2 regions of the Longibacter salinarum genome follow, and region 1 is predicted to be linked to the other one. Evidence: riboswitches for the same ligand, from Rfam matches in the RefSeq annotation. Region 1 holds a riboswitch; the other holds the start of a gene.

Region 1 (10,747 bases):
CAGGCAGGTGACGATGAAATTAAGAAGTCAGAATCTGTTTGGCGGACGGCCTTCGGCCACCCAAATGTACGGACCTCACGACGGTCGGTCCTCGCTGCGCTCCAAACCCCAGGCACGGTTGAGCTCGCGCATCGCGTCTACTAAGTCATTGCGAAAGGATAACCGTCAGACTGAATAATAGGTATGAACAGCTGCGCTCATTCTTTTGTGATGCACCTGCCAAACAGGTTGTCAGCACGATACATAGTAAGAATTGAGCGAGCAAGCGAACGAATCTTGTACCCGTACCTCAACAGGACGTAGGTCTCGGGTGGCTCCGAATTTCTTTGTGCTTGTGCACGTCCGCGGATCGGAGGTCTTAGGATACGTATTTGAATGCGATGAAATTACCCCCGAGAGTCCTCTGTGCTCAGGTCGCACTGCCCCAATCCGTTTTCCGAATGATATTGCCGGGATCGTCCAAACCGTGTCCTCGCAGCGGCTCCGAGTTGGGAAGAGCAACGTTTCAACAATACACGTTCAACCGTTCTTCTGTTAGGGTGTGGCGCGTCTGCCGAGTCGAAGCCGTTGGAGACATCGACATTTTACAGTCGAAACGGTATAACAAACAGAAGAGGACGCCCGGTGATACCGAACGCCCTCCGATTTATGCGCCGACCCTTATTCAGGTTCAATCAGATGAGGCGAACGTACGTGGTTCGTCTTGCTCTCGAATGATTTCATCGAACGATGTGTCGCCCGTTCGCAGCATTCTCCGTACATACGGGTGACAAAGCTGGCATTTCTTGCCGAACTCGACGTGTTGCTGAAGCTCTTCCACGGAGGTAGCGCCGGTTGTCTCGGCGATCGCTCGTAACTCAACGAAGGGTTTCTGGAAGCAGTAGCAACGGTCGATATTCATCGGAAGCGACGTCGGGTGAACGAGAGCCGAAAGAAGAAGGCGAATTACCGGGCATTGATGGAAAAGTCGATGTGAGCCGGAGCAACGCCAGCCTGAATCGTGTCGACGGCTGCACCACCCCGCTCGTGCACGGTGACGGTTCCGCTTTCGTCAAACGGACTGGCCGGTGAAAGGCGACCGATGTACAACAACTCGTTTCTATCGTCGTAGCCGACAGCGCCGGGGCTGTCGCCCGCAACGTCGAGACGCGACTCGATCTGGTTCGTTGCCGTATCATATCGAAGAACACGTCCATCGGCCAGAAGAGCATATGCCTCTTCTGCTGCTGAGCTGTAGCTTACGTGTTGGCCGAAGCTCGCCGAGCTGATCTGCGTCGTTAGTTCGACCTCGTCACTGATAGAGCCCGTCGACGGATCGACGACACGGATGGCCCCTGGACTCGACGTTGACGGGTTGCCGGTCTGGATGCCGGTGCAGAACACGATCACCTCGTCATCCTCGTCACGTACAAGAGAACGTGGGCCCGTGCAACCGATGTCGATCGTCTGGACAGTGAGATCATTCGCATCGATGATGCCGATGGACGATCCGCTACCGAAACCGCCGAGCGCGACAACGATCGTGGAGCCCAGCACCTCCACATCTTCGGGTGTACCGGGGACATCGACAGAATCAACGACGGTGCTCGTCGTGAGGTCAACCACGTCCACATCGGACGGGTCAACTCCGTAATCCTGGCTTGTCACGTAGGCTCGATCTCCGTTCACGGCGACGTAACGCGGGTTGGGAATACCCGTGATTTGGCCAATACGCTCATTCGTTGGGGTGTCGTAGATGTCGACCGTAGCCGTTTCTCCGAACACGACGAAGAGCCGTCCGCGAGGTCCGACCTCGATGCTCTGAATGTAAGACGAAAACCCGGCCTGACCAGCAGGAGGAAGCGTTTGAAGAGCTTCGGTCTGCGGATTGAAGATGGTCAGCGAACTGTTCGCATTGCCAAACGCACCACCGTTGGCGATGTAGACCCCAGATGTTACGACCGTCATAGAGTCATCTTCGGTGAGGTCGCATCCGGTAAAGAGAAGGAACAGAGAAAGGAGGGAGAGTAGCGAAACTGTGCGCATATTCGAGAAACGAAGTAAGGGGAGAGGGTTACCGACCGGACACGTTCGTTAGAGCGTGTGTCATTTCAGCATTCCACGGCGCGGCTGCTCAGACGTGTACGGCAGTATGCGGGAATGGGAGTGTGAGAGGGCCTCATGTTTGACCATAACGCCGTATTTTCGGAACGCATGAGACGCGCGAGGTCCGTTTTTCGATGACATACGAAGACATTCCGGTTTGATATCAAAACAGTCCGGTAGATAGGGAAGGGGGCTAGAGTTCGACCATGAGTCGAACGTGAAGGTGGCGAGGAGGCATGGGACGGTTGCCGACGGTGCGGTAGTCGGCCCCGGTGAGGTTGTCCGCGCGCAGGCTAAGTTGCGCGCGAAGCGAGTCGAAGGTGTGCGTGACCCGAATCTGGGCATCCGTCACGATGTACGCGTCGAGATAGCGAGAGCCTGTGCTGCTGATGTATCGGCGACCGGTATAGCGGGCATTCAGATCCAGCGCCACCGGGCCGTACGTGAGGGTACCATGCCATTTCGCCTGCTCCCGTGGAAGGTAGCGCAGGGGAGCATTGTACGATGCTGTACCGGGCTGGGAGCGATTCCGCGCATCTGTGTACGTGTAGGTAAGCCCGGTGTCGACCGTCCAGCGTTCGGTCAGCGAGAGTCGCGTTCCACTGGAGAACTCGACGCCGCGAGCGATAACGCGCTGTTCGTTTTCGGGAGACCACGAACCGGAGCGCACGGGCGACCAAATGATTTGGTCGTGTCTCCAGTTGTGGAAGACGGTCGCCTCTGCGTGCCACGCCGGTTGTTGCCAGTGGACACCAGCGTCTGCGCTCCATCCGCGTTCCGGTTGAAGGTCGGGATTACCGCCGGGTTGCCAGAAGCGGTCGTTGAAGGTGGGCATCCGGAACGTGCTTCCGACGTGCGCCTTGAGACGCAGGCTCTCCCAGGTCGATATCGGTTGGAAATTTGCACCCATGCGAGGGCTCATCGCGGTACGGGTCCGTGCCGCCGGCGGTACGTACAAATCGATTCGGATCGCGGGAAAAAGACGGAGCCGGCCGAAGGTGCCGATCGCGCTCGTAAACGCTCCGGCATGCCATTGATGTGCATCGTCCTGCAGGTTCGGATGGCGAGCGAGGGAGACATCCCCGTTGATGCCGGAGGTCGCGAGCCAGCGGGAACCGATGGGAACGCGCCCTTCGACATCGAAATTTGCCGTCCAGGTGCGTCCCGTATCGTCTACATTTTGCGACGGATTCCGATAGCGTAATTGCGTGTGTTGGACGAGCATGCTGCTTTCCAGTTGCCCCCAGCTAGCCTGTTGCTTGTCGCGGGCCCAGAAGCGGAACTGAGTATCCCACTGTCGCTCATCGCCTTCCACGGCGGCACCGGGGCGGGGAAGACCGCGCTCGGCGTGGGTGAACCACGCGGCAGTTTGCCATGGGTGCTTATCGTCGCCTCCCCTGACGGCTGCGTACCCCGTGTAGCGGGTCCGATCTGCGTTTTGCCGCTGGACCGTTTGCGGGGGAAACGAGGCTTGGTCGAGATACGGAAAATTGTTCGTGCTATGCCGAATCTCGCCCGCTGCGACCACGGAGACGGACCCCGCATGCGTCCCCGTCAGAAGGCTGCCGCCTCGCTCTCCGTACGCTCCAGCAAAGGTGGAGGCGCGTGCGATGGACTCTTCGGTTGGGCGGACGGTTTGCAGGTGGATGGCTCCGCCCATTCCCGATGAGCCATAGAGCGCCGAGGCGGGGCCGTGCATCACCTCCACGGATCGGATCAGAGTGGAGGGGAGAAGGCTCAGGTCGAGTTGGCCGAGCTGTGGGTCCGCAATCGCGTGCCCATCGAGCAATACGACTGTCTGTGCAGAGCCGGTACCTCGCAGCGACATGGTGGCGATTCCCGTTTCGCCATATCGGCGAACATGCAGGCCCGCTCGATCCTCGAGCAGATCACTGACGGAGGATGCCCCTGTCTGGGCGATTGAGGTGGAATCGAAAACAGAAATCCGCGCCGGGGACGTCAGCGCAGGTGTGGGAAGACGGGTTGCGGTGACCGTAACATTCGGCAGCGAAAGCTCCCACTGGATGTCAGACGTGTCACGTGAACTGGTGCGCTCGGCGGAAGCGACGGGTTGAGCGTTCGCCGCAGACTGCGCACGGAGAGGCAACGACCACGCGCAAGCAGTCAGTGAGCTGACAAGCAGAGCGACAGTGGCTCTGTATACAGTTTCCCAGAATGTAGAACGTACGTCCATAAAAAAACCTCACCTCAGACGAGAGGTGGGGTCGTGGACGAACAACTACGTTACGAACGGGCACCGATACGGATAGAGGACCCGAAGGGCGGTGCCGGAAGGTGTGCGAATGCGAGACGAGGGGGCGTTTCCTCAAAAGTCGTTCTCGCACAAACTCGTCGACCGGGAGCGGTGCGATTCGTACGAAGCGTCGTGCACGCCACCACCCTCAGATCCCGAAGGTATGTTGGCGAATCACACCGCAGGCAGGTCTCCTGGCTCACCGGGCGTGCGGATAGCTCCTTCGCTCTCTTTTTCGACTGTTGGCCGATGTGGAACGAAGCAGATCGCACGGACGCGTAGTGCAGAGCGCCGTCCTCTCCGCCGAAGGCCTTCCCGCACGTGCAGACGCAAAGCCAGATATGACTTTGCGATCATGCTGACGCACAGTGACCCATGACATCTTCGAGAGACGACGCACCGCCCGGTTAACAGTTGCGGGTACAGCCCCCGACTTGACAGTGAAGACGTCAGAATTGAAAACTCAGACGATTCGGTCTGTCGCACGGGCGTTCCCTTTTCATCTCGCGGGCCGATCATGCCGGCGACGCGAGAACCTGCGGTGCCTGTGAAAGAACAGCTTTAACCTACGACGTCACGCTTTCATTTCCAACCTCCTTGACATAGTCCTTTCAAAATCTCCCTCTGGTCGCGCCTGATGCCGAATTGGCATTGATCAGGAGCGCTTTATTCAGGAAGAACCACGGAGCCGATCTGCCAGTCGGGCCGCGCGATCGGAATCCGTTCCTAATTCGCCGCCGGCTGAGTCAGGGACTTCCGTATCCGAAGAGGCTGTCCGTTTTTCCGTCGAAGATGCATTCGAGTTTGCGAGGTCACCTGTTGTGTCCTGATCCACACGTCGGGCCTTCAAGTCATCCCAGGACTCGCTCGTGACAATTGTTTCGAGGTTCTGAATGCGCCGTCGTAGGCTATCTCTTTCCTGCTTCACGTCGTCGAGCATTTTCGCGAGCGAAGAGATCGTCTGTTCGAGATCACGCATCCGGTCATCGTCTCCAGATTGCGACGTAATTTCTAGCTGCTTTACGTAGACCCACGAAATTACGGCTACGATTGGGAGCCCGAAGAGAAGCAAAATGCTCAGCGTACCCGGAGAAAGCATGATAATCTGTTTGGCGGATGGATCGCGGAAACGTAGCTGTTCAACCCTACTCACAGGCGTCACAACCTGCTTGGCGGGTGGGCGCAAAACGGAAGCGACGTTGTTTATGCAAATTCGGGGGCCAATGATACGTTCGCTACGAGGCAGAAGACAGGGTGCAAGAGATCAACCGAGCCGTGTATTGCGAGCAGAGCGAAGATCGAGCAGCGGAAGATCTGTACCGTTGGATTACCGAAGACGGTCCGCCAATCAGATTCTGACTATTCTAATGGCGATCAGAATAGGGTATGGACAAAATATGCACAGGATGTAACGGTTTGTGCGTGTCGTACTTCTACGTGTTGGAATGTAAGCAAAGCGGTCGCAGGATGAAGCCACTCGAACGAGCACATTCTCGTGGTCCCCGGCGGACGTATTTGTGGAGGTGGTGAAATTTGTGACACCGGCGATCCTGTCGTTGCGGGTGAATGTCAGCCTCTGTAATATTTTACACTGTTTTCTGTATTACGCCGGTGTAGTACAACTCCTTTCGTCCCAGCCGGGAGATCGCAGATTACTCAGCCCTTTTTGAAGTCGAATCAACATGGCGCCGTCGTCTGCTTTGCAAACGAAGGCCTGTATACCGCCTCAGGGCGATCCCACAACCGGGTGTCCGAACGTTCATTCTGGGGGACAGGTTCGATCTGGATTCTCTCTGATGCAGGTCATCGCTCTACTCGTTTTCCTGGCGTGTAGCAGTCATTCGCTACAGGCTGCCGTACCCAACCGCGTCGAAGCAACGGGCCCCGGGGGTACGTCTGAAGCATCCAGCTCTGCAGACTCCCTCGAGGTCGAGCTGCCGGGAGAGGTACGGGTCGACGCCGATGCCGATGGACGTCCGGATCGCATCGGTGAGACTGTTCGAGTAGGAGGTCGCGTCGGCGCCTCACGGGGCGTGGTTGGAAGTAACGTGACAGTGATCCAGTCCGCCAGACACGGGATTACACTGGTTACAGCTGGGGGACCTGCGGCTGTTAGGGGGGATAGTATCGTGGCGACGGGAGTCGTGGAGCAGGAGTACGGACGGACGCAGGTCCGCGTATCATCGTATTCTGTGTTGCCCGTTCCTCCTCGCGTTCCGACGCCGGTACAGTTAGATGTCGGACAAGCTCTCGGAGAGCGGTACGAGAGTGTCGTTGCAACAATCTACGGTCAAGTCAAACGAAAGGACCGTAACAACGGCGGACACTATCTTGTGCTGGAGTCCGCAAAGGGTGGCGATGAAATTGCTGTTTTCGTGCCCATGAGTCGTGTCGATCGGGTCCCACTCAGTGCCATCGCAGAGGGCGATGACGTAACTGTGAGCGGTGTGCTTCAGCAGCACGATTACACGAGTCCCTACACCTCGTACTACGAGCTCATTCCCCGAACCTCTGCGGATGTCGTGCGGACGGCTATACCGCGCCGATACTATCGAAATGCCCTTCTCCTCGGCGGCTTGCTTATCATTCTGTCCGTTGGCGCCGTCGTCCTACTACGGGTTCAAGTCCGACGTCGGACGAATGAACTTGCGGAAAGCCGCGCCCGCTTTCAGCGCCTTGCTGAGGCGACCTTCGAGGGAATCGTCATTCATGCGGAAGGGAAAATCATTGATGTCAACCAGGCCATATCTCATATGACGGGATATGAGCGTCAGGAAATTCTCGGTCGAAATGCGATGGAGTTCGTTTCGGAGTCGACTCGGCCGATTGCAGCCACTCAGATTGCCCGAGATGGAGAAGACCCGTACGAGTGTGTTCTCGTTCGAAAGGATGGATCGACGTTTCCTGCTGACATACAGGCGAAGACGGTCGTAGAGGGAGATAGGAAACTTCGGATTGTAGCGGTCCGGGATGCGACAGAGCGTAAGAGGCATGAGACCGAGCTCCTTCTGGCGAAACAGGAAGCGGAACAGGTTGCACGATTGAAATCGAGCCTACTCAACAACATGAGCCATGAACTACGTACACCAATCACGAGCATCATTGGTTATGCGGAGTTGATCATGGACGAGCCAGCGGAAACGCATGATCTCTTCGCGCAGCGCATCCGGGAGAGCGGTCGGCGTCTCTCGGAAACGCTCCGGTCCGTTCTGGACATGGCTCAGATTGAAGCTGGCACCGTCGATCTTCACATCGCTGACGTCGATACTGGAAGAGTCGCAGCGGAGGTCGTGTCGGCACACGAACCCATGGCCTCGAATGAAGGGGTCGCCTTGTATCTGAACACAGACGACGCGCCCGAACTCTCGACCGACCGCGTGCTTTGCTATCGCATTCTGACCAATCTGGTGCACAACGCCCTCAAGTTCACGAACGAAGGGCACGTACGCATCACGGCCGAAAAGTCGAATCCGGGGGTGCGGTTCATCGTCGAGGATACTGGTATCGGAATCGGCAGCACGTTCATTCCGCACCTGTTCGAACCGTTTAAGCAGGAGTCCGACGGGCGGACACGCACGCACGAGGGTACGGGTCTCGGGCTTGCGATCACAAAGCGGATGGTTGATCTGCTCGGTGGACACATTAATGTTGAGTCCGACGGGGAACGAGGCACGCGCTTTACTGTCGATTTGCCCCCATCCTTTGCGTATACCAACGGTCAGTCCTCGGTTTTACGTGATGAAATGGAGGACGATACAACGCGGAGTGCTGTGCCGGACGGAGATCGCGTGCCGTCAATAGCAAAGAAGGAGACGGGATTGCGCGATTAATTTTCGCAGTCGCGGGGTGCGTCCGGCATGCGGAGTAGTTGTTCATTTCGTTGTCAGTCTATGCTGCACTACCGTTCTTCGTGCAGCACCATGTCGCTGAGTCTCGGTCCGAGGTCTTCCGCTACGTAGTGCGACGCGTCGGTCTCGTGGACACGAGCGTGCGGTAAGAGGCGGGTCCAACGTTCCAGATAGCGCGTCGAGCCAAACGCGGGGTCACGTCGTCCCCAGACGATGATAGCGTCTATGTCTCTCAGGCGGCTCCGATTAGTCCACAGCGATCGCAGCCAGTCGGTCTCGGCCAGAAGGGCCCGTGGAAACTCCCATGACGGCATCCGTCGTTCCGGTGTGTCGAGCGGAGAGGTGTACGCGCGAAGCACGTCTTTCGAAAGGGGGCGAGTCGTTCCGAGCCGAAGCCCGAGTTCCGCAAAGACATTGAATCGGCGGATCAGGACGCGTCCGATGGGTCCACCGACGAATCGAGAGAAGGAGCCGACCCATGGATCCTTGTCATGTGGCCAGAGCCACGAATTTGTGATCACGAGGCGTGCAATCCGCTCTGGATGCCGGAGAGCGTAAGAGAGGCCGATTGGTCCGCCCCAATCATGAACGACCATAGTGAGGGGCTCAAGCTCGAGGTGTTGGAGAAAGGCTTCGATGCGTGCAGCCTGGGCGGGCGGGCGATAGGAGGCGCCTGTGGGTTTGTCCGAGCGGCCGAAGCCGAGATAGTCCGGCGCGATGCACCGATGGGTGTTCGATAGATCGCGCAACAGGTGCCGGTACATGAAGGCCCACGTCGGATTTCCATGCAGGCACACGATCGGTGGCCCGTGTCCGATGTCTGTGTAGGCCATCCGTCCGGCCTCCGTTTGGAAATAGCTCGTTGGATATGGGAATGCACTGTTCATGTCAACAGAGCCGTACGTTGATGTAGCGGTTCGCATCTTGGTCATCAGCCATGCAGAAACTCGATGTCGACATATGCTATCGTCTGACGCGGATCACATTGAGCGACTCCGCAGGTAGTCCACCAATCAGTCCAGTAAATAACAAACCAATAAAACCACTAAATTAGGTCATTAGGTTGGCAGCGATACACCAATTATTGGTTGCGTGGAATTGATTCGTTCGGATTGAAGAAGCGTCACGTGCAGCTCTGACTTTTCCAAAGCCCACAGAAGGAAACGGGCAGGCAAAATATACGGAATGTCGCCATCGACTTCTTCGCCAGAATACTGGTTTGGTTTACCTCGTGACAAAGGGAGGTGCTAGAAAAATCAAACATCAACTCCACATGATCCGCCCATACCGTCGTTGTGTGCGGGTCGATGCATCGTCAACGTCAGTTGACTGTGTGAAGCAGGTCCGGAACTGAAGATCGGAGCGAGGATGGGCCGATTATTGCGTCTACACGATCTCCCTCCCCCTTCGTACGGCAAACGTGAGTGTCATGCAGAACGTCAGCTCGTTTTATGTCGCGTGTCTTCTTGGTCTGTGTTGCTTCTGCAACGTCGACGTATCGGCGGCTCAGCCCGCGCTTCCCCCCGGCGTGCTGCCTGCGGGCGTGACGTTTCCGCATCAGGTCCGTTCGAACCCGCCGACGGCGATCGAGTCTGATTCTGCCCTTACGATCGCGTCGGTCATGGAAGTGGACGCGCCGGACCAGGAGGTAGGCACCACAGTTTTGCGGCCTGAAACGCCGGACAGCGCACGTGTCTTCGAGCCCGTTCCGCCCGTCTGGGTCGACCAGCCTACGATGAAGGGTGTTCGCGCATACGAGGCGCTGTTTGATGCGCGTAAGCCAAACGCCGCGTCCGACGAGGAAACCGCATCTGGTAGTGCCCCGGAGGTGACGGCGGAGGCCTGTCCGGCGATCGACACCCATGATCTCGATGCACCGGAGTCATACGACCGTGATGCCACGTTGCTACCACCGGGTCAGGTAGCATACTTTTTCTCCAAGCAGGACTCCCTGGTTCGTTGCGCGGTCTACCGGTGGGATGAGATCAGCCAGCTCACGGGTCCGGAATTTATTCGGCTCATGCAGAAAGGTGGGATTGATGCTGATGCCGTGCTTGCCACGTACGACGTCATGTTTGAGGAAGTGGTTCGTTCGGTGAAGCGTCGTCTCGGAGATCCCAACCTCCTCGATCCGACGCCGACGCAGTCGAAGGAGGGAAGTCACTCGTACCTCCGCCGCGCGCGGTGGCAGACGAACGATGTTATGATTGACTTACGACTGGCTATTAGTCGCGTGGGTGGGCATCTGACCGTCGTTCAGTACTGGAACTGACCCGTTGCCATTCGGAGCAGACATAGCAGGAAAATAGAGAAGAGCTGCCGGGTCCGGGATCCGGCAGCTCTTCTCGTTTTCAATCGTCCGTGTTTGTGTCGCTATCGTTGAACCGAAGCCGAGGCCCGGGTCGGGCCAGCATCGACAACAGCGGACTCCACGTGGTTCACGTACTTCTCGAAGTTGTCGACGAACATGTCGGCCAGTTTGCGTGCCTGCTGGTCGTAGGCTGTCGGATCGGCCCACGTTTCCCGCGGCGTCAACACCTCTGTTGGAACGCCCGGTACG
Region 2 (10,747 bases), on a different contig from region 1:
CGCCGAACCGCTCGTGCAGCTTGTCCCAGCCGCTAACCGTACCCGGGACACTTACCGGTAGCGTTCCGACAAGCGGAATCTCGTCACGGTCGCCTAGCTCATCCTTCAGCTCATCGTACGAAAGGTTCTGCGGGGAGCGGCCGCTGGCGTTCAGTCCGTACACCTCGTCCGTTTCCGGATCGTAGACGATAGCGTACAGGTCGCCGCCGATGCCATTGCCGGTTGGCTCGACCAGTCCGAGCACGGCGTTGGCAGCAATCGCCGCGTCCACGGCGTTGCCGCCCTGCTTCATCACGTCCACGGCCACCTGAGAGGCCAACGGCTGGCTCGTCGCCGCGATGCCGTTTGGAGCAACGACGGGGCTCCGGGCGAACGAGGCGCCGGTCAGACGATCGCCGCCGCCATCCCCGTTCTGAGCAAGCGCGGACGAGGGCACTCCTACGAGGATAGCGACAATAAGAACAAGCGTCGTGGAAATGCGAGAAGACATGATCTGCTGGGATCCGTGAGAGAGTCGGGCGCCTGCAAGATGCGCACAAGTGCTTAAATGATCATGTACCGGCGCCCGTTTGGACGGAGGAATTACGTTTGGGGGGATGGAGTCTGCTCCCGACCGCCGTGGGGGGAATTGGCGCATTGCGATGCGCCGCTACGGGGGATGTGGTTTCCTACACCCTTGTCTGCAGGTTTATCACCTTCACACTTCCATACTTTCACACTTCCATACTTCCACACTTCCACACTTCCATACTTCCACACCTCACCGCTGTCCCCGGACGGTGATGCTTTCGATGGCGCCGCCGTCGCGGAAGGTGGCGACCTCCTCCTTGGAAGCGCGTTTCAGCAAGGCTTCGTCGGGCACGTCAATCGTTTTGCGCCGCAGCACCTCGACATTCTCGAACCCGGCTTCTTCGAGTAGCTCCAGATAGTCGTCTTCCTCGATCGCACCGCCGACGCATCCGGCGTACATCTCTGCGGAGCGGCGGACCGCGTCGGGGAGCTGTCCTCGGACTACGATGTCGGAGACGCAGAAGTGTCCGCCGGGTGCAATCACGCGGTACATTTCTGCAAAGGCCGTCGGCTTATCGGGCACGAGGTTCAGGACGCAGTTGCTAATCACAACGTCGAACTGCTCGTCCTCAAGTGGCAGGTCTTCGATGTCGCCCTCAAAGAACTCTACGTTGTCGAACCCGAGGGACGCGGCGTTGGCCCGCGCTTTCTTGATCATCTCGGGCGTCATATCCACGCCGACGACCCGGCCATCCGGTCCTGCAATGTGACGCGCCGTGAAGGCATCCAGGCCGGCGCCGGAGCCCAGATCGAGCACGGCGTCCCCCGGCTGGATGTTAGCAAGGTCCGTCGGCACGCCGCATCCGAGTTGCATGTCGGCCTCCGCCACGTAGCCCTCGACATCGTCGTAGTCGTCGCCGATCATGGTGACTTCTAGCTCGTCATCGCCGGAACAGCAACAGGACGAACCGTCGCCTTGCTCCTTGCTGCGGGCGATGGCGGCGTACTTCTCGCGAACACTGGCTTTTACGTCGTCTGGGGTTGTCATGAGACTGCTGGTTCGTTGTGGATTGTGGGTTGTGGGTTGGATTTGGCCCGGACCAATCTGGGATTTTCGTAGATAGCGCCACCATGCACCGCTCGGTTAAATCAACGGCGCGCGATGAACTAAGCATCCGGAGCTGATACGAAGGTCTGATCGATCCAAGAGATCAGGTCGTCGCGGACGGAGCGGAAGGCGTTGAGGCGCTCTTCGTCGCTCCCGGTCGCGGCCGACGGATCGGGGAAACTCTTGTGCATCACCTGCTCTGCGTGAACGACGGGGCACGTCTCTTTTGCGTGATCGCATACGGTGACGACGATATCCTTGTCGACGTCCACCAGGTCATCCAGCGTCTTCGAGTGATGACCCGAAAGGTCGATACCGATCTCGTTCATGACGGCGATCGCGAACGGCCGGACGTGCGTGCGCTCCGTCCCGGCACTGTAGACGTCGTACCGGTCGCCGGCGACGTGACGCAAGTAGCCCTCCGCCATCTGCGAGCGGGCGGAGTTATGCGTGCAAACGAAGACGACCGAGCGGGAAGGTTCAGTGGATGACATCGCAGTTCGTTGGGAGCGAAGAGGTTCGACGGCTGGCGAATCACAACGTATATCGAAAGTCTTCGATATACCCGATCAAACAAAAAAACGGAGCGGCTTTCCGATAGGTGTTCTACGCAGAAACAGCGTCACGCACGGTGGAAAAGCGATCCATGAGGTCAGACAGTCCGGTAAAAGCGTTGGGCACCACACGGTGGTAGACAAACTGGCCGTCTCGGCGACTGCGGATCAGACCTGCATCGCGCAGCACTTTGAGGTGATGCGAGATCGTCGGCTGGCTGAGATCGAAGTGCTCGGTGAACTCACAGACGCAAATTTCGCCGCCGCCGCTGTAAATCATCTCGACCATCCGTAGCCGCACTGGATTTGCGAGGGCCTTGAACCGGTCGACGGAGTGCTCAACATCCGCATCCCGCAGGCGATCATCCGAAACGTCTTCACTACTGCAACAGGTCATTCTCGATCGGCCAGAGGATTCGGTCGTGAGCGCTGTGATGATATATTGACATCTTTCTATATGGTTTCGCGATCTGCAGATCGCCCACAGAATTCGGGTCAAACGTCCCACCGCCTACACGCCCCAACTCAGAAAGTCACTGCACCTCTGGAGCAAAGCTCTGAGCGAACGGGCGGTCGAGGTCCTCAAGCTGAATGCGAATGAAGCCGTGATCGGTCGCCGCGTGGCACTGGTTGCAGGCATTCGACAGCGTCGTCAACTGTTCGCGCGCGCCGCTCCAGTCGCCCTCGTCGACGTAGGAATCCAGGGCTTCCACCTCCGGCACAAGAATTTCATTCGTCAGCTTGCCGACCTCGTAGCCCTCGTAGACCGGCGCCTCCATCTGAATCGTCTCGAGCGTCTCCTCCAGCTCGTGGAGGTAGAACTCGGACAGCTCACCGTTTTCCGCGTCCACAGCCAGAGCCGTCTTGTGCGTCCACCGCTGCACACGGCTCATATAGATGGCGAGCTCCGCCTCCTCTTCGCCGTGCTCTTCATCTTCTGCCGCCGCGTCGTGGCCGGTCTCTTCGTGCGCCTGTTGCGACTGCGCCGACGCCTCGCGCACGGTACCCGACTCGTCGGTGTCCGCTGAACAGGCCGGGAGCACGAGCATCCCGATCAAAGCAAGTATTATCAGATGACGTTCTGTAGAAAGGACGTGGTTCACGATCGGGCGGGCGATTACGATGAGATAAGTGTAGACATATTCTAAATAAGGACAACACGGAGGCGCGTCAAGTGCCTTCACGGGAAGAGTGAATTCCGTTTTCCTGGAGATCCGCCATCAAAAAAGCTTTGAGCGGCAGGATCTTGCAAGTGTCACTATCCTAATTTAGACTTGGTATAGATAAACATAAAGCCCTCAGCGAGAACCTCTGATTGATGACTCTCCTCGACGATCCACCTGCGCGTTCGGCCTCCGAACGACAAGCACCCGCTTCGCGTCGCCCCTCGGCGCTACTGCAACGCGTGCATCAAGCTCTTCCCGTCCGCCTCTTCATCTGGCTCCTCCTGTGTTTATTGACCGTCCCCGCCGCCGCGCAGGAGACGGCGACCGGTCGGATTGTGGGAACCGTTGCTGAAGCCACCACCGGCGAAACGGTCGAAGGCGCAAACGTCGGGCTTCGCGGCACAACCCTCGGCGCAGCCACCGGCGTCGACGGCACCTACGCGATTGAGGAGGTCCCGGCAGGCACGTACGTGATCCAGGCATCGTTCATCGGATATGAAACGGCGCAGCGCGAAGTTACCGTCGAAGAAGGCGAAACGACGACGGCCGACTTCCGCTTCACGCAGGACGACGTCGAATTGCAGGGCGTCGAGGTGATCGGACGACGCGCCCGCGGCTATGAGGCCGACTACAGCTTCGTGGCGACCAAGTCTGCGACCCCGCTCGAAAACGTGCCGCAGTCCATCTCAGTCATTACAAAAGAGGTCCTCGACGATCAGCAAGTCTACCGGCTCGATGAGGCGCTCCGAAATGTGAGCGGCGTCAACACGTTTTCCGGATACAACGATTACACCGCCCGCGGCTTCCGCACCTCCGGCGGCAGTTCCTCCGATGCCCGCCTTATCAACGGTCTGAAGGGCGGCTTCTCGTTTTGGACCAGCCCGATCCTGCCCCACATCGAGCGGGTGGAGATCATCAAAGGCCCTGCATCGGCCCTCTTCGCCAACACGAACCCGGGCGGCACGATCAACCTCGTGACGAAAAAGCCGCTTCGCACGTCCCGGCAGTCGCTCAACTTCACGCTCGGGAGCTACGACACCTACCGCTCCACGGCCGACTTCACCGGCCCGCTCAACGACGACGGCACGGTTCTCTACCGCCTCAACCTGGGCTACGAGAACGCAAAATCCTTCCGCACACTTCAGTTCAACGAGTCGTACCTCATCGCGCCGTCGGTGTCGTTCATCCCGAACGAGCGAACGCGCGTGAACGTCGATCTCGTCTACTCGGATCTCGACTCCCGCCTCGACCGCGGCCAGCCGATCTTCGACCAGAGCGACGACCTGACGTCGACGCCTATCAGCTTTGCGCTGAGTCAGCCGGGCGACTACATGCACAACACGAACTTCCACGTCACGGCCTCGCTCAGCCACGAGTTCACGGACTGGCTTGAGCTCAACAGCTCGTACATGAAGTTCCGCTACGACCAGGACCTGGAGGAGCACCGCACCAGCAATGTTTTCCTCCCTAATGACCCGACCGTCCTCCAGCTCGCGTTCATTAAGCGGGACCAGGAACGCACGGTCGACAACGTGACGAACTACCTTACCGCCGAGTTTACCACCGGTCCGGTGACCCACGAAGCACTGGGTGGTGTGGACTTCTTCCAGCAAGACGATAACCGAACGCAGTGGGGCGCACGCGGCGCCGATCAATTCATTCTTGAGGACGGAACGCAGACGCCGGGTGGAAATGTCGGCAACTTCGACCTCGAAGATCCGGTCTACACGATCGAGGGCCGTAATTCGTCGACCTACGAAGCCAACTGGTTCTCGCAGGCCCGTACGTCCGACCCGATCCGCTCGCGCACCTATGGCGCCTACATCCAGGATCAGCTTTCCTACGGCCCCGTCCGCCTGCTGCTCTCGCTCCGCCACGAGTGGTACCGCGACATCCTCCCCGACGAGCAACTCGAGGGTCTGCGTGGCGCATTCCCCAACGTAGATAACACCGCGTCGCAGTCCACCTGGCTCCCGCGGATCGGTGGCGTCGTGGAAGTCACCGACGGCATCAACGTGTACGGCACCTACGCCGAGGGCTTCGAGCCGCAGACGGCCGAGTCGGTGCTGAACCCGCAGCTCGGCGGCCCCTTCGACCCGCAGCAGAGCAACGTCGTGGAAGGCGGCACGAAGGCGCGTCTGCTGAACGGCCGGCTGCTTGCCACCGCCGCAGTCTACCAGATCACCAAGCAAAACGTCCTGGTAAATGCCAATGACTCCGCCAATCCGCAGCGGCTGGAGCAGCGAGGCGAGGAGCGTGCCCGCGGCGTGGAACTCGAAGTCGCGGGCGAACCGGTGCCGGGACTCCGCCTGACCGCCAACTACGCCTACAACCGCGCCGAAATCACGGAGTCGGCCGATCCGAGCGAAGTCGGCCGGATCAAAGAAAACGCCCCGGAGCACGCGGGCGGCTTCTGGGGCACCTACACGGTGCAGTCCGGCGCCCTGACCGGCCTCGGATTCGGCGGCGGCATGCAATTCGTCACCGAGCGCAACACGTTCGAGGAGACACTGCAGCTGCCCGGCTATACCATCTGGGATGCAACGGTTTTCTACACCGTCAATAGCTTCAAAATCAAGGCGACCGTGAAGAACGCGACGGACGAGACGTACTGGACCGGCGGCTATAACTACGGCCGGATCTATCCAGGCGCCCCGCGGACCGCGCTCTTGAGCATCGGCTACACGTTCTAGCCATCGACTCATGCTCACGTTACGGAGGACGGCGCTGATGCGTCGTCCTCTTCTAATTTGCAGACGACGATAGCCCCCCATGTTTTCGAACTGGAGAAAAACGCTGTTTCGGCTTCACGGCTGGATCGGCATCAACCTCGGCCTACTGCTGTTTGTGATTTGCCTGTCAGGGACGGTAGCGGTCTTCTCAAACGAGATCGACTGGCTGCTGAACGACGACCTGCGCGCCGAGGCGACCGATGAGCCCATTGCCTGGGACGAGATCGAGGCGTCGATCGATGAGACATTTCCGGATGGCGTCAACCTCGGGATGTACGCCCCACTCGAGCCGGGTTTCGCCGCGCGGGCGTACGTCGCACTGCCGGACGGTCAGACGCGAAAGGCGTACTTTCACCCGAAAACCGGCGAACTGCAGGGACACACGAGTTTCTTCAACACGCAGCGCTTCTTTCGGAGCTTCCACCGCCGCTTCTTCGACGGCGACCGTGGGATCGTCCTCGTCACGTTGATGGCAATCCCACTTCTCTTTTCCGCCCTCAGCGGATTGCTCTACTACAAAGGATGGCTGAAGCAGCTCTTTACCGTTCGCCGCGACAAGGGCCGGCGCCTGTTCGGCTCCGACCTCCACAAGGTCGCGGGCATCTGGGGATTGCTATTTACGATCTTGATCGCCGCTACCGGCATATTCTACTTCACGGAGGTCGTCTTTACGGGCACCGGAAACTACCAGGCGCTCCACGCGGAGCCGCTGCCGAACGTCCCGGCTGAGACGCTCCCCGACTATGGCGGTCGGGCGACGATGCTCTCTGCCGGCGTGCTCGCTGACCGTGCGCGAGCCGCCCTCCCCGGACTCGACGTACGCGGCGTGCGCCTTCCGCTCGGTCCAACGGATGCCGCCTCTGTGACCGGACAAATGGGCAACCCGATCACCCGCGACCGCGCCAATGAGGTCCACGTCAATCCATACACCGGCGCGGTGTTGGGCGTACAACGCAGTAGCGAGCTGGGCGTCGTGCCGTTCATCACCGACGCGGCGGATCCACTTCACTTCGGCTACTTCGGGAGCTTTTGGACCAAGGCGCTCTGGTTCGTCTTCGGTCTCATGCTGTCCTTCTCGATCCTGACCGGCGCGTACGTCTGGGTCGTACGGTCGGAGCCCTCGCACCGCACGGCGAAGGCGGACCGTGAGGATGGACTTTCGCTCCGCCCCTTCCCCTGGCTGCGGGGTGCGGTGGTTTCTGTCGCACTGACGCTGGTCTACTGTGGCGTCGTGGTGTCCTCGACCATCGACGGCATCCAGTACTACGCTCCGCAGAACACCGGCCACGTCCCCGTCACGTCTATAGCCAATGGAGACCTTCGGGCGGATCTGCTATGCACGAAGCCGTGCGATTTACAGGACGGGTCGACGATGGCCCTTCGATTCGAGGGCAAGGACATGCCGAACCCGAAGGCTGTCACCCTCACCACGGCCGACGGTGACACCATCTCCCTTAATGCGTACCAGCAATACCATCGCGGAGAGGTGACCACCGCACCCGGGACAGCGATGACGCTCAGCCTTGCGACGTGGGACGCACCGCCCGTTCAAAAACAGTTCGAGGCTCCGTCGCCCGTTCCAGACGACCAAATGACGACCGCCGCGGCCTGGCCCGAGGCGGCACCCGGCGTCTGGTGGGTCGTGGGCGGCTTCGTCCTACTCACCGTGAGCAGCATCGGCACCTGGTTGTGGGGCGTCTGGCGAGCCTTCCAGAGCTCGCAGTCGAAAATGCAACGGAAACGCCGACGGTCCACCACACCACGTCCAGACGTGAAGCTTCCCCCCACGGCGTGACATGCTCCAACAGGCTCGTTACGGAGTAGGCGAAAAAGGCACATGATCTGGCTTGATTCTTCTATGGGCAGCCCCTACCCTGCAAGCTACATTTGATATGATCCCACGTCTTCTCCGGCTGCACGTTCGCGGTGCAGCAACGACGGCCATACCGGCCAACGTTCGGGGGAAGCCCGGTGAAATTCCGGCACTGTCGCGCAACGGTGAGAGTCCGAATGCCCGCTGAGAAGACGATCACACCCGGCCGAGCTTGTTTCTGCGTGCCGGTCGGGACCCCTACGCGTCATAGGGCCCGTGGTCTCTGAGTGTGGAGAAGAAGTGCGTTGGTATGCCCGGCTCGACTGTGTTTGCATGACACGTCGCGCGACCCTCTCGGCGTGCCGACCTTCGTCTCTTCCGCTCTGTGGCCTTTGGCGCGTTGACGCTCAAGGTTATCGTCTTACACAGAGCCCGCTTATGCCCGCCCCCTCGTCCGCCGTCGCCTCCTCTCCGGCCAAAGAACCATCTTCGCGCAGCCTCTTCACGCCGCGCGTCCATCTGAAGCCGCACGACTACCCGCATCTGCTCGATTTCAAGACGGCGATCCGCCGGTCGTACTGGGTCCACGACGAGTTCAACTTCGAGGGCGACGTACAGGACTTCCGCGTCAACTGTACGGACGTCGAGCGGAGCGTCATCAAGAAGACGATGCTCGCCATCGCGCAGATCGAGGTATCGGTCAAAACGTTCTGGGCCGATCTCTACCAGCGCCTCCCGATTCCCGAGATCGGCGCCGTGGGAATGACCTTCGCGGAGTCGGAGGTCCGGCACATGGACGCGTACTCGCACCTGCTGGAACGCCTCGGGCTAAACGATGCCTTCCGCGAGATCGACGAGATCCCAGCCATCCGCGACCGGATCGACTACCTCGACGACGCGCTCCAGCGGGCGAAAGACGGACGCGACCGCGAGCTGGCATTCTCCATCCTCCTCTTCTCGATCTTCGTCGAGCACGTCAGCCTCTTCAGCCAGTTTCTCATCATGCTCTCGTTCGACAAGCACGAGAAGCGGTTCAAGGGCGTCGCGAACGCTGTCGAGGCGACATCGAAGGAAGAGCAGATCCACGGCCTCTTCGGCATCGAACTGATCGACCTGATGCGCGAGGAGCGTCCAGAATGGTTCGGTCCGGGCTTCGAGGACGACGTGCAGGCCGCCTGCGAGAAAGCCTACAAGGCAGAAATGAAGATCCTCGACTGGATCTTTGCCGAAGGAACGCTCGACTTCCTGCCGCGCCCGGTCATCGACACGTTCCTCCGCGACAAGTTCAACCAGGCGCTCGACAACGTGGACATCGAGCCGCTCTTCGACGTGGATGCCGACCGCCTCGCCGAGACGCGCTGGTTCTACGAGGAAATCCTGCTCACGAAGGGCAACGACTTCTTCTCCAAGCGCGGCACCAGTTACTCGAAGATGACCCAGAGCGTCAGCGGCGACGACCTTTTCTAGACAGCGGTATCCGGGGGTTCGATGCAACCTTCGAATCCCGTTTTCCGGACGCGCCACCGAACTCCTCCTCGGCTGTCAGGCTCGACGCCCGACGCGAAAACCTCTTTTCTTACTACTCCGCCTATGCCCGCCACTGCAACAACCGAACGCGCACCTTTTCACTGGCTGAACGACGACATCCGGACGTTCCTCCGTCGCGGCTACCTGCTCGACGGCGTGACAGCGGAAGAGCGCGTCCGCCAGATCGCCGACCACGCCGAGTCCATCCTCGGGATTGACGGCTTCGGCGACACCTTCTTCGAATACGTCGGCCGCGGCTACTACTCGCTGGCCTCCCCGATCTGGTCCAACTTCGGGCTCAACCGCGGCCTTCCGATCTCCTGCTTCGGCTCGCACATCGAGGACTCGATGGACTCGATCCTCGACACGCACGCGGAGGTCGGGATGATGACGAAAGTCGGCGGCGGCACGTCCGGCTACTTCGGCGAACTGCGTCCGCGCGGGGCAGCCATCAAGAATAACGGCACGACGAACGGCACCTACCCCTTCGCGCAGCTCTTCGACACGATCATCAACGTCGTGTCGCAGGGGGAAACGCGCCGCGGCCACTTCGCCGGCTACATCGACATCGAGCACCCGGACGTCGACGAGTGGCTCAACATTCAGTCGGACGGCGACGCCATCCAGACGATGTACTACGGCGTGGTCGTGGGCGACGAGTGGATGGAGGCGATGATCGAGGGCGACGCCGACAAGCGGGCGCTGTGGGCGCGCGTGATCGAGGCGCGGATGAACCATGGCATCCCATACATCCTCTTTCGCGACAACATCCAGCGCGGCCGGCCGCAGGTATACAAGGACAAGGGCTACGACGTCCGCGCCAGCAACCTCTGCAGCGAGATCGCGCTTCCCGCGACGGCCGACGAAAGCTTCGTCTGCTGCCTCTCCTCCATGAACGCGCTGCACTACGACGACTGGAAGAACACCAATGCCGTCGAGGTCATGACCTTCTTCCTCGACGCGGTGATGCAAGAGTTCATCGACGGCGCCTCCGGCACCAAGCACATGGAGCGAGCCGTCCGCTTTGCAAAGCGGCACCGCGCAATCGGCATCGGCATCCTGGGCTGGCACTCGTACCTGCAGTCGAAGCGCATCCCGTTCGAATCGATGGACGCGAACATGCAGGGCGCGGAAATAGCGAAGACCATCAAGGAGCGCTCCTACGCCGCGTCGGCGGATCTAGCCGACCGGTTCGGCGAGCCGGAGGTGCTCGAAGGCTACGGCCGGCGCAACGCCACCACGATGGCCGTCGCTCCCACCAAGTCCAGCAGCTTCATCCTGGGGCAGGTGAGCCCATCGATCGAGCCGATCAAGAGCAATTACTTCGTGCAGGACCG

Evidence for each region. A riboswitch is a leader RNA that binds a small molecule or an ion and turns the genes downstream of it on or off. The one in region 1 is predicted to bind cobalamin.
Region 2: linked by a shared signal. The riboswitch ahead of CRI94_RS11615 (ribonucleotide-diphosphate reductase subunit beta) and the one ahead of CRI94_RS12305 (TonB-dependent receptor plug domain-containing protein) in region 1 are both predicted to bind cobalamin.

Annotation. Positions count from the first base shown of each region.
Region 1 is NZ_PDEQ01000006.1:129,232-139,978, forward strand. It holds gene CRI94_RS18035 ((2Fe-2S)-binding protein) at 671-901, opposite strand; gene CRI94_RS12300 (YncE family protein) at 946-2,025, opposite strand; gene CRI94_RS12305 (TonB-dependent receptor plug domain-containing protein) at 2,279-4,279, opposite strand; cobalamin riboswitch at 4,507-4,894, opposite strand; gene CRI94_RS12310 (hypothetical protein) at 5,010-5,438, opposite strand; gene CRI94_RS12315 (sensor histidine kinase) at 6,136-8,169, shown strand; gene CRI94_RS12320 (alpha/beta fold hydrolase) at 8,238-9,110, opposite strand; gene CRI94_RS12325 (hypothetical protein) at 9,617-10,459, shown strand; gene pckA (phosphoenolpyruvate carboxykinase (ATP)) at 10,561-10,747, opposite strand, start outside.
Region 2 is NZ_PDEQ01000005.1:367,804-378,550, forward strand. It holds gene ggt (gamma-glutamyltransferase) at 1-490, opposite strand, end outside; gene arsM (arsenite methyltransferase) at 761-1,558, opposite strand; gene CRI94_RS11590 (arsenate reductase ArsC) at 1,678-2,112, opposite strand; gene CRI94_RS11595 (ArsR/SmtB family transcription factor) at 2,225-2,569, opposite strand; gene CRI94_RS11600 (hypothetical protein) at 2,706-3,221, opposite strand; gene CRI94_RS11605 (TonB-dependent receptor) at 3,491-6,031, shown strand; gene CRI94_RS11610 (PepSY-associated TM helix domain-containing protein) at 6,111-7,865, shown strand; adenosylcobalamin-variant (AdoCbl-variant) riboswitch at 8,015-8,093, shown strand; gene CRI94_RS11615 (ribonucleotide-diphosphate reductase subunit beta) at 8,322-9,350, shown strand; gene CRI94_RS11620 (ribonucleoside-diphosphate reductase subunit alpha) at 9,474-10,747, shown strand, end outside.